Regions from separate parts of the Bacillus sp. FSL K6-6540 genome, predicted to be linked through region 1. Evidence: riboswitches for the same ligand, from Rfam matches in the RefSeq annotation. Region 1 holds a riboswitch; each other region holds the start of a gene.
What was found. Region 1 has a riboswitch for cyclic di-AMP ahead of kimA (potassium transporter KimA). Riboswitches for the same ligand answer to the same signal wherever they lie in the genome.
Positions count from the first base shown of each region.

Region 2: another riboswitch for cyclic di-AMP. It lies ahead of MHH82_RS30555 (APC family permease); the one in region 1 lies ahead of kimA (potassium transporter KimA).
Region 3: another riboswitch for cyclic di-AMP. It lies ahead of MHH82_RS19895 (C40 family peptidase); the one in region 1 lies ahead of kimA (potassium transporter KimA).

Region 1 is NZ_JBBOXH010000002.1:1,339,538-1,343,780, forward strand. Features, by position in the region: gene MHH82_RS39195 (glycosyltransferase family 2 protein) at 1-41, shown strand, start outside; gene MHH82_RS39200 (cellulose biosynthesis cyclic di-GMP-binding regulatory protein BcsB) at 47-2,158, shown strand; cyclic di-AMP (ydaO/yuaA leader) riboswitch at 2,294-2,437, shown strand; gene kimA (potassium transporter KimA) at 2,630-4,243, shown strand, end outside.
Region 2 is NZ_JBBOXH010000001.1:6,774,078-6,778,320, forward strand. Features, by position in the region: gene MHH82_RS30550 (molybdopterin-containing oxidoreductase family protein) at 1-619, opposite strand, end outside; cyclic di-AMP (ydaO/yuaA leader) riboswitch at 1,076-1,270, shown strand; gene MHH82_RS30555 (APC family permease) at 1,437-3,263, shown strand; gene MHH82_RS30560 (formate/nitrite transporter family protein) at 3,404-4,243, opposite strand, start outside.
Region 3 is NZ_JBBOXH010000001.1:4,527,535-4,531,777, reverse strand. Features, by position in the region: gene MHH82_RS19905 (ROK family protein) at 1-430, shown strand, start outside; gene MHH82_RS19900 (hypothetical protein) at 735-1,262, opposite strand; cyclic di-AMP (ydaO/yuaA leader) riboswitch at 1,525-1,658, shown strand; gene MHH82_RS19895 (C40 family peptidase) at 1,662-2,138, shown strand; gene MHH82_RS19890 (stalk domain-containing protein) at 2,259-3,533, opposite strand; gene MHH82_RS19885 (2Fe-2S iron-sulfur cluster-binding protein) at 3,756-4,145, shown strand.

The DNA of each region.
Region 1 (4,243 bases):
GGTACAAGACAGAACGATACAATCAACATAAAAGCGGGTGACCTTTTTGAAACAAATAATGATTTTTCTCACAAGCTTCATGCTGCTGGCGATGACTGGACAAACGGCTCTTGCCAAAGACGTACAGGTCAGTGGTTCGCTCCTCGGGAAAAGCAGCCAAGAACAAGCCAAACAGCAGGTGCTTACAAGCGAGCTGATTACACTGTATGGATCAAAAGACAGCGCAGAGCTGACGTATCAGATCCCGGCAGGCGCTTCTTCGGGCAATCAGCAATTGGTAATCGAATACGAGGCATCAAATCTTTTAATTTCTCCATCATCGTTAACGGCTGTCATTGATGATGAACCGGTCAAGACGTTAAAGCTTGATGGTGATTCCAAACGGAAAACAGTGAAGCTGAATCTGAATAAAAGCCAGTCTGCGCAAGGCTATCACAACGTATCGTTGAAATTCTACGGCGTAATGAAAGAGGGCGTGTGCGTCAGACAGGATACATCAGGCAACTGGATCAAAATTTATCCGGACAGCCGGCTGACACTTGCTGACAGCAGTGAAGCGAAGGGAACGTCGCTGGACCATTATCCGTATCCTTTCGCCCAATCTGGAAATACAGCGGAAGAAACAGCCATCGTCATTCCGGATCACCCAAGTTCAGCAGAAATAGAAGCTGCTGTTAAAACAGAAGGCTATTTGAAAACGGTGGACAGCAGTGTCAGTATTGCGTATGTCACGGAATCTGAACTGAAAAAAATCGATAAGCCGACGATTGTTATCGGCGTGGACAAGCATTGGAACGGCAAAGTGAAAAAACTGTTGAAACAAGCTGGGCTACAGGCAAAAGGAGAAAACCTTCTGCTTGCGGAGCGGGTGCTGAAAGCAGAGGGCAAACAGCAGCCGGTTCTGTTTGCGCAAGCGGCGTCCGAGGACGCGCTCACTAAAAAAATCAGCGTGATGACAGATCAGACATATACAGGCCAGCTCAGCGGCGATACACTTTCAATCAGCAAGCTTCGGCAGACTGAAAAAAAGGAAAGCGATAAGCTGACCCTTGAGAATTTTGGAGCGGGCGATATCACAATTGGAGCTGACAAAACATCTTCAGCACATTATTTTTATCCGGCTTCGGCTGTTTTAGATGAAAACCAATTGGCGAAGCTGTCGCTTAAACTGAAAAAGTCTGAAACGATTCAAGCCTCAACGGCTGAAAACGAGTCAGCCTCTCAGGCCGCAGAACTGAAAGTGATGATCAACGACCAGCCGCACTCGGTCCGGCTTGATGAATTAGGAAAAGAAGATAAAAACGGATTCTATCATGTCACAGTGAAAGTGGACCCTAAGCTGCTGCAAAAAAACCGCTACATTGATATTCAGTTCGTCACGACCGGTTTAAAGGAAAACAACCCTTGCAACACCACTGATGAAGAAAAGTGGGTTTTTATCGATAAAAACAGTACATTATCATACGCCATCAAAGGCATGTCTCCGTCAGCGGATTTTCAAGAGTGGCCGCTGCCTTACGCCGGAAACCAGGATCAAACAACGTTAATCGTGCTTCCTGACACCGTAAGCCAATCGAAGCTAGAGGAGCTTTCTCTCGTGACGGAATCCTTTGGCAGCGAAGCACAGCATTCATATACGGTAAAGAAATCATCTGACGTTACAGCAAATGATGCGAAAGGACGAAACCTCATTTTCATAGGAGGGATCAATCAATTTTCTCTTCTGAAGGAGAAATCATCAGATCTGCTTGTGCCGCAGGAAAAGAACGGATCGTTTGATGTATCTGGTTTCGAGATGCTGAATGAGACGACAAAACAAGTGGTATTTACCCAAGCATCGGTTTGGGATTCACGCTATACAATGGCTGTCTTTGCACCGTTAAAAGGAGATGGCGCGGCTGTCACAAAAGAGATCATCAGTTATCTGAACAGCAACGATGAGTCGGCAACCGTCCTTAATGAAACAAACAGCCAGCAGGTGTTTACAAACCACCAGCAGCTCAAATCGGAAACAAACAGTTCCGATGCAGAACAACTAACACAGGATCATAGCCAGAAATGGATGTATATTGGTGTGCTGGCACTCATTATGGTGATTGCGGCAGTGTTCATTTGGATTGCCGTAAGACGCAGAAAAAGAAAGACAGATACAGAATAAAACAGAGGCGATTTTAGCCTCTGTTTTTTTATTTTTGGTAAGTAAATTCCATTTGTGGAACCTGTCATTTTATTTTTTTCTCTCAGCCAATAAGCCTCTTTACAACGTGCGGGAACGGGAGTATGATCTCTTTTAGAAAACAAATCGCTTAATCTGAAATCAGAGCGGGGGACCCAATAGAACGGCTTTTTGCCGTTGGGGTGAATCCTTTTTAGGTAGGGCTAACTCTCATATGCCCGAATCCGTCAGCTAACCTCGTAAGCGTTCGTGAGAGGAGATGAATGAAACCTGTGTTCGATGTTATGGCACAGGGGCATCCGTTTGCCTCTGTGTTTTTTGTTGTTCATTTTTGAATGCAAATCGCATACAGAGACATCATAGCAGAAAGGACTATCAACAACATGTGAGAGCAAGACACTGATGTTTTATTGTTTTAATTGAAAAATGAGAAATTAAAAGGGGAAGACATCGATGTATCATTCAATCAAACGTTTTTTGATTGGGAAACCACTAAAATCCCAAGCAGCTGGAGAGCAAAAACTGACGAAATTAAAAGCCTTGGCTATGCTTTCCTCAGATGCGCTGTCATCTGTCGCATATGGGACAGAACAAATTCTAATCATTTTGGCAACAATCAGTGCTGCCGCATTTTGGTACTCCATTCCGATTGCGGTTGGCGTTCTCATATTACTGCTCGCACTGATTCTTTCATACAGGCAAATTATTTACGCTTATCCGCAGGGCGGCGGGGCGTATGTCGTTTCTAAAGAAAATCTCGGTGAAAAACCGGGATTGATTGCGGGCGGTTCATTGCTTGTTGATTATATTTTAACAGTAGCGGTAAGTATTTCCGCAGGCACGGACGCCATCACGTCAGCCTTTCCTGCATTGCATGATTATCATGTGCCGATCGCTATTTTTCTCGTGTTAGTGATTATGATTTTGAACCTGCGCGGTCTTTCGGAATCGGCATCCATTCTTGCCTACCCGGTTTATCTGTTTGTGGTGGCGCTTTTGGTTCTCATTGCAGTCGGGTTGTTTAAACTCATGACAGGACAAATAGACCAGCCAGCCCATCATACACCGCTGGGCACACCTGTAGCCGGCATTACGCTGTTTTTGCTGCTTAAGGCTTTTTCCTCCGGATGCTCAGCGTTGACCGGGGTTGAGGCCATTTCTAATGCGATTCCTGCATTCAAAAACCCGCCTGCGCGAAACGCGGCAAGAACGCTTGCGATGATGGGGATTTTGCTGGCAATCTTGTTTTCCGGCATCACGGTGCTCGCGTACGGGTATGGTACGGCGCCGAAGCCTGATGAAACAGTGGTTTCACAAATTGCATCCGAAACCTTCGGGCGGAATGTGTTCTACTATGTCATCCAAGGTGTCACATCGCTTATTTTGGTTCTTGCGGCAAATACGGGATTTTCAGCCTTCCCGCAGCTTGCCTTCAACCTGGCGAGAGACCAGTATATGCCGCGAATGTTTACAGTCAGGGGCGACCGCTTAGGCTTCTCAAATGGGATTATCTTTTTAGGCTTTGCCTCCATTGTTCTCATTATCTTATTCGGAGGACAGACGGAGCACTTAATCCCGTTATATGCTGTGGGCGTATTTATTCCATTTACGCTTTCACAAACCGGCATGTGCATGAAATGGATCAGGCAAAAACCAAAAGGCTGGATCGGAAAAATGCTGATCAACTCCTGCGGCGCACTGATATCGTTTATGGTTCTATCCATCCTGTTTGTGACGAAGTTTAATGTTGTATGGCCTGTGTTAATCTTTATGCCTATAGTGGTTTTGCTGTTTTTTGCGATTAAAAATCACTATACAGCGGTTGGTGAACAGCTTCGCATCGTAGACAAAGAGCCGGAAGAAATCAAAGGCACCGTTGTGATTGTGCCTGTGGCCGGTGTCACCACCGTCGTGCAAAAATCGATTCACTATGCGAAATCACTGTCCGATCAAGTGATCGCCGTTCACGTGTCATTTGACAGAGAACAGGAAAAGAAATTCGAAAAACGCTGGGAAGAGCTTAATAACGGCGTGCGTCTCGTTACGCTTCACTCCTCGTACAGAAGC
Region 2 (4,243 bases), on a different contig from region 1:
TCACAACGACCTTGGCACCGGCTTTGCGCGCTTTCTCTGCAATCACCATCTGGTGCATATTGGTGCTGACGATGTTGCCGCCCCAGACGAGGATGACGTCGGCTCGTACGGTGTCCTCCGGAACGGTTCCCCCATTAAACCCCATCACGGATTTCCAGCCCTCATTGCCCGCGGAATTGCAGATCGACTGCTTCAGGCGGCTGGCACCCAGCCTGTTGAAGAATCTGCGGTCCATGCCGTCGACGCTCAATATCCCCATATTGCCGTAGAAGCTGTAAGGCAGGATACTCTTGGAGCCGTATTCCTCAATCAAGTCCTTATAGCGTCCCGCAATCTCCTGAATGGCTTCGTCCCAGCTGATCCGCTCGAAGGCGCCCTCTCCCTTGGGACCTACCCTTCGCAGCGGATAGAGCACGCGTTCCGGATGGTACACCCGGTGTGCCATATTACGGACTTTATTGCAGATGGCTCCCTGCGTAATTGGATGCTCCGGATTACCGGTCACCTTGACGATTTTTCCGTTCTCTTTATGCAGCAGCAGGCCGCATGTATCGGGACAATCCAACGGACATACCGCCGGAAATACGCCGTTTTCCTGATGAATCATCGCTTGAGTCATTTCGTACTTCCCCCTTATGCTCGGCTGCATCATATCCCTTTATCTTAAAAGAAAATCGGGGTTCCAGTAAAGTCATACATTTTTTTCTAATCAGGTGATTCACTTTACTTTCCCCCGGGTATATTCCTATCAAGAGCAAAGAAGAGGAACCCAGACCCTTTCTCTTCCTTGCCGAATCATGGACCACTCCCAAAAAAATTCGCCATGCCAGTGTCTCCTCCCCCGAGACCGGCATGGCGAATTTGTTCCCCACTCCTAATCCTCCATATTATAGAAACTCGTGATTTTCGCAGTAAACATGCAAAATAAAAAGCCTGTCAAAGCCACGTCTTTATGTAAGCGCTTATCTGTCATTTTTTATAAATAATTCTGTTCGAATGATCGTTGGAGGATGTTTTACAAACGATTGGAGCAGGCGTAATATACTATTCAGCTTCGAAAACATTCTTCATATTCACATGACATTCGCTTAATTTCCATGATGGAAAGCGGGGGAACCAACCGTATGGAGGGATACCTATAGGATCCTTCAACCATACTATGGGGTGAATCCTGATGCGTCGCGTACGTACGCCGCGATGGAATCAGGTAGGGCGACTCTCACCGCCCGAATCCGACAGCTAACCTCGTCAGCGTTGATCGGGAGGGTTGTGAACTTGTGATCAAACACAGGGTTCTAACCTGTGTTTTTTGTTTGCCAAAAATCAGCATAGGAATGGTGACCGTTCCTATGTCCAGCATATAAAAAACACCGATAGAAGTCCGTTCAGGGAGCTTCTACCATGAACTTAATCTTAAGCGGCGGTGAAAAACAACCATGTTATCCTCAATCAAGCGCTTCCTCATCGGAAGACCGCTTAAATCAACGGAATTAGGCGAACAAAAGCTGAATAAAACCAAGGCGCTGGCCATCCTGTCTTCCGATGCGCTATCGTCCGTGGCCTATGGCCCGGAACAAATCCTCATTGTGTTGATGACCGTCGGGGCAGCTGCCTATTGGTATTCCATACCGATTGCCGTCGGCGTCCTGGTCTTATTGCTGGCACTTATCCTGTCGTACAGACAAATTATTTTCTCCTATCCGCACGGCGGCGGCGCATATGTCGTGTCCAAACGGAATTTGGGCATGTACCCGGGGCTGGTGGCCGGCGGTTCCTTGCTCGTGGACTATATCCTGACGGTTGCGGTCAGCGTGTCGGCCGGGACGGATGCGATCACGTCGGCTTTTCCGGAATTGCACGCCTATAATCTGCCGATCTCCATCGTGTTCGTTCTATGCTTGACCGTATTGAATTTAAGAGGAGTTACGGAGTCGGCCTCCATATTGGCTTATCCGGTTTACCTGTTCGTGCTTGCGTTATTCATCCTGATCGGGGTAGGGATATTCAACATTGCCACAGGCCATGCGTCTCCGGAGCTTCATACGCCGATCGGCACGCCCGTAGCCGGGCTGAGCTTGTTCCTGCTCCTGCGCGCATTTGCCTCGGGCAGCTCCGCCCTGACCGGCGTGGAGGCGATTTCCAATGCCATTCCGAATTTCAAAGACCCGGCCCCGAATAACGCCGCCAAAACTCTGGTGGCGATGGGATCGCTGCTGGCCCTGTTATTTTCGGGCATCGTTTTCCTGGCTTATTACTATGGGGTCAGTCCCAGCGAACAAGTCACGGTCGTTTCCCAAATTGCCGAGCATACCTTCGGGCGAAATGCGCTTTATTACTTCATACAAGGGACAACGGCCTTAATTCTGATCCTTGCCGCCAACACGGGGTATTCCGCTTTTCCCCTGCTGGCCGTCAATCTGGCGAAGGATAAGTTCATTCCTAGAATGTTCACCGTCCGCGGCGACCGTCTGGGATACTCAAACGGAATCATGATTCTTGGATTTTTCTCCATTCTGCTGCTGCTGGCTTTTGAAGGCAAAACCGAGCATCTGATTCCGCTGTATGCCGTCGGCGTGTTTATCCCGTTTACCCTCTCCCAGACCGGGATGATGGTGAAATGGATTCGCGAAAAGCCCGAAGGCTGGATCGTCAAGCTGATCATTAACACCACCGGCGCATGCATCAGCTTTATCGTGACCATGATCTTCTTCTTTACGAAATTCGCCCAGGTGTGGTCCGTCCTGATATTCCTGCCGCTGATCATCTGGATTTTCACCCGGATCCGCAAGCATTACGAGGCGGTAGCGGACCAGCTCCGGATTACGACCTGCGAGCCGGTTAAGCCGATTGAGGGGAATGTCATCATCCTGCCTGTGGCAGGAATCACGCATGTGGTGGAGAACTCGCTGAATTACGCCAAATCGCTGGGAGCGGGCCAAATCATCGCAGTGTACGTGCCGTTCGAGCGGGAGGAGGAAGTCGCCTTCCAGGAAAAATGGAAAAAGTGGCAGCCGGACATCCGGCTGGTGACGCTGCACTCGCCTTATCGGAGCATCATTCAGCCGCTGACGAAATTCATCAATACCGTGCAGCGCAAGGCCAGCGAATCCGACTATCAGGTTACCGTCGTCATTCCGCAGTTCATCCCCAAGAAGGGCTGGCATAATTTTCTGCACAATCAATCCAGCCTGCTCATCCGGGCACATCTCCTGTATCGGAGAGACGTGATCATCACGACGGTTCCCTACCATTTAAAAAAATAGCGGGCTTGTTCCCTGCTTGATTCATTACTTGGAACAGCCTCGCCCATCACGACAAAAAGCTGCGATCAACCGCTGCCTTTCATCAAGGACGGTTGAACGCAGCTTTTTCTTTAAGCCAGACGCTCGCCAGGCTTCCGGCATTAGGAAACATTCTGCGCCGAATGAACCTGTTGAGGAGCGCCGGCCGATGGCACAGGCGTCTGCTCGCCGCGCGGAGCGGCTGCGGCCTGTTTCTCCTGCTTTAAATAAACGGTTCCGTATGTCGCTCCCACAAATAACGCGCCGCCAACGAAATTGCCCAGCCATACCGGAATGAAGTTCATCAGATACTCGCCCCAGCTGTAATAGCCTTCAAAAATCGCGGCCGGGATGAGAAACATGTTGGCCACCACGTGCTGAAACCCGATGGCGACAAACGCCATGGTCGGAAACCAGATCCCGAGAATTTTGCCGCTCATCTGATCCGATCCGTAGGACAGCCATACGGCGAGGGCTACGAGCCAGTTGCACCCGATGCCCGACAGGAAGGCTTGCAGGAAGCTGTCGTCCAGCTTATGCCCGGCCATATCCACCAGTTTCTCCAGGTAAACGCCGCTGCCTGTCAGACCGGTCACATGTCCGAAGAAGTAAGCGACGAATAACGCTCCCAACATATTGCTGACCGTGACAAGCGCTAAATTCCGCATCATCTCCTTCGTGGAAATTCTCCTCTTGAATCTGGCCAAGGACACGGCCATCATGTTGCCCGTCAGCAGCTCCCCGCCTGCAAGCAGGACAAGAATCAATCCGACGGGGAATACCGCAGCGCCTATAAAACCGGCAATCCCTCCCCATTCCGGAGACGCTCCGGCAATCACGCGTATGTCAAGCAAAAAGCCGAGCGCAATAAATGCCCCCGCAAGGAATCCTAATATCATCACGTTTATGGCGGAGTTATGCGCTTTTTTTACCCCGTTCTCCACGGTAATCTCCGCAATGCG
Region 3 (4,243 bases), on a different contig from region 1:
TCCGCAGTGCAATTGCGGCAGCCATGGCTGCTGGGAGGTGTTTGCTTCAGGAACGGCCATCGGCCTGGCAGCATCCCAGCGGATGCTTACCCAGACCAGCGTTATTTCTGAACTGGCCGCAGCCGATGGAGGCGTGAACGCCAGGCATGTATTCGAGGCTAAACGTCTTCATGACCCCGTCGCAGTGGAGGTCATCGATCGTGCCGTCTATTACATGGCGCTTGGACTGGTTAACGTCATTCACAGCTTCAACCCCGATCGCATCGTGGTTGGCGGGGGTGTGAGCAGAGCAGGCGAGCTTCTTTTCCCGCAGCTTCGGGAAATGACGGATAAGCTGGTCATGCCGTCCTATCTAGGAACCTACGAGATCGTTCCTGCGGGACTGCGGGACGATGTTGGCCTGGTGGGAGCCGCAGCCTTGTTCCAATAATATATTCGTAAGAAAAGGCAACAAAAGCCGCCCTCAAGGGCGGCTTTCTGATTATTCATGAAGAGAGCGGGAAACGGAGCGATCATATTTGCGTAAGCGAAGTCCGTAACTTGTGACAGGTGATAGGCGTAAACCGTAAGCCGTCATCCGTTTTCACTGGAGTCGAGTTTTTGGTTTCCTATTAGGTTTGTTTGTATCCGACAAACAATAAGCGGTTGCCCGCACTTTCCCGCCCGCCGACGGAAGCCGCCGGCTCCAAACCCGCACGCGAGGCGGCCTGCAGGCTTGGAGCCGGCGGCTTCCGCTATTCCATGTATTTTGATGCGTCGAACGTAATCATGCTCGTATGGTTGGCATGCTCGATCAGTGAGGAGAGCCTGGTCACTTCGCGTTCCTTCTTGCGCGCCTGCGCCTGATAAGCTTCCGGATCGTATAAGGCCACGTTAAACAGCGTTACGGCGCCATCTCCGCTTCCCCGGCCGCTCTGGCGCTCCAGCTTCTTGCGGGAGCCGAGATGGGCAAGCTGTCCGATATCGCTGCGCATTTGTTTGGCGAGCTCGATCGCCTCCATGATGGTCATGTCGGAGCCGTTCCAACTAATGGTCTGCGTCGTGTTGGAGATTGCCATCAGCAGATCCAGCTTTCTGTAATCCGCTGCGGCGGCTTCGATCTCTTCCGTAATGGCATCCACGCTGCGTGCAGGATACTCCGCCGTTTCCCCTTTTTCAATGATCGTGCTGCTGTTGTTCAAGCGTTCCGACATCAGTTGATTCATGAGACGGTTGATTGCTGCCCGGACTGCCAAAGCTTCAGCCATCGTAATTTGACTCATAAGCGAAGGATCACCTCTTTGATTTCTTGTCTGAATATGTAAACGTTCCGAACTGCAAAAAAGTTGCATGCCCATTAACAAAACGTCGCCGGAGGTTCGATGGAGTGTTACATAATTGTCATGAGTATACGAGATGGCATAATGAAAAAACATGAAAATTTTCAGCCTATACGACATTGATTAACATATAGTGATAGATTTCTAGGATATTATTGACAGCATCCTTGCTTGTATACTATATTAAGAGAAGGTTACAAAATGTTAATGAATTTTGCCGAATTTCGTTTGTGAAAACGGGGGAACCGTCTTGGGTGAATTATTCTTGTACCATAGAGAGTATAGGGAACCTTCAACCGAACCCTTAGCTAACTCCGTAGGCATCGAAGGAGAGAACGTATTTTGAAGAAATTTGTCATCACATTGCTTGGGTCTGCAATTATTTTTTCTTCTGGTGCCGTATCAGCCTATGCTGATCAACAACCGAATTTTCAGCATCAAGTGAAGCAATTGGTAGGAACGCCTTACAAATGGGGCGGAACAACGACAAGCGGATTTGATTGCTCCGGATTTATTCTGTATATGTTTAGAAATTTCGACTTGGACCTTCCACGCACTTCCCAGAGTCAGGCTAAAGCCGGGGTTCATGTGGATCGCGAGGACCTGAGAGTCGGAGATTTGGTATTCTTCAATACAAGCGGAAGCGGCATTTCCCATGCGGGCGTTTACATTGGAGATGGACAATTTGCGCATGCTTCCAGCAGCAAGGGCGTAAGAATCAGCAAGCTTAGCGACTCCTATTACGAACCGCGTTATGTTACGGCGCGCCGTGTATTGAGTCAAGAGAACTATGCTAAACTGGTAGGAAGCGCGAGCTAATTGGAATACGCAGTTTAGAGTTCGATACATAACCGGAAAGCCTGACAAGAGATGATCTTGTCAGGCTTTCTTTTTTTATGGAAGATTATAATTTGGGATTCTGCGAAAAGATTCACTAGATTATTCCTTTACGACAGAGGCATTCACGGCGGCTTCCATGCCATTATTATAGGAACGGAACAAGCCCAGACGCCAGAAGGCGGCACCTTTCAGATCATAGCGCTTGGCCAAGCCGAGCTTATCGTCGACGGATGTGGCGGTTTCGCTGCTTACGCTGATGCCGAGCAGGAGCTTCTGCTTAGGAACGCCTGCCTGAAGTGCCTGCTGAATGGCTTGGTCCACCAGACTGTTGGGTTCAGGAACCTGGGCTTTGGTGCCAACCGGATTGTACTGATACGCCATGACGATGAGATCATCGGCAAGGGAGGCCAGCGTCTTGTAATCATAGCCTTTATAGGCGCTGTTCAATGGCGGAACGGCTAAGGACAGAGCAATGTCGCTCGGCAATGCGGCTTTCAATTGCTTGACGTAATCATTAAGCAGCTTCTGCTGCTTCGCGGCATCCAGTTTAAAACCGAGCCCTTCGAAATCAAGCACCACGCCGCCGAATCCGTTATCCGCCACCGCAGTCGTGATGCCTTCAATGGACTTTTGGCGAAGGCTGCTGTCGCTGAGGACTTTGGTTAATTCGCCGTTTCCGTCCAAAGCGTAAACCATAAGGTACGGTTTAATCTCCCGGTCCGCAGCATCCGCAACAATCGATTGCGGAGTCACGTCCCCGGCCGCCGCAGGCAGACGGTATTCGTCGCCTTGAAGCGTAAACTGACCTTCCCGATCAATGCGGCTCCAGCCGAAGGCGACTGAATTCATGGATGCTACGAGATCCCGCTCTTGGAAAGATTGCAAAGCGTAAAAGGCTCTTAGATGCATTTCGCGCTGCGGCGACACGAGGGAGACCGTGCGAGTCGCCTGATTCCAGCCGACATTAACGCCGAATTGGCTGCTGAACGAGCTGAGCGGAATCAGAACGCGGCCTTCCCGCTGGACAGGGGGAGCGGCCAGCTTCACTTTTTTACCGTTGACGGTTGCGCTCGAGCTCCCGACTTGAAGCAGCACTTCCGTCGTTTGACCTTTCACCTCGCCAATGGCCTTCACCGTTTGGGTCTTGCTGTTCCACGTGATTTGAATGCCCAGCGCCTCACCGACCGTCCGGAACGGCACGTAAGTGACCCCTTTGTCTATCATGGGAGCCGCATCGAATGTAAGCGCAACGTCATCCAGCTTGACCGAAATGGCAGGCGCAGCCTGTACCTGGCCGATATGGGGAGCGGTTCCGAGCAGAGATAAGGCAAGAACGGCAGCGACGGCTGTTTTTCCTATTGGTTTATGCAGCATGCTATTGTTTTCCCTCCAACCCAATAAAATAATAGAATGATTCTCATAGAATATGGGATTTGCTCTAGCATACGCTAGTATAGCAAAATTTTCATAGAGTTCCAATTGCATGATGTCATAGAATCGATAAGAGTAAGCATGTTGATTTTTTAAACTTTCCAGTATAATAATTGAAGGAATTCATACATAACCTGATGATTACATGCATAGGGGGATAAAGGCGTGTTTAAATTCTGGAAAAACAAAAAGGGCGGGAACAGCGGAGAGAAATCGTCGCTCCCGGCAGCGGAAGAGAGAATGGAAGCCGTGCCGGACCGGATCATCGAGCTTACGGGCCGCGAGGTTCAGCGCAGCGTGGCCCCAGTTCTGGGCATGACGGTGCTTGACTTGGCCGAGCGGAATGAGGTGGATTGGAACTCTTTTTGCAAAAGAGGGACGTGTGCGCGCTGCCGCTGCATGGTGGTGGAGGGAATCGAGTATCTGTCCGAACCCAATCTGGCCGAAGAACGGCGCCTGGATCCGGAAGAAATCGAAGAGGGGTACCGTCTCGGATGCCAGAGCAGGATCGAAACGGTCGGCCCCGTCAAAATCAAGCATGCTCCATACTTTTGACGATATAGAAGGACATATAACTGTAATATATTTAAAAAGCAGGCAGCCCTACCATTGCGGCTGCCTGCTTTGTCGAAAGGAAAACAAACGAAAATTCC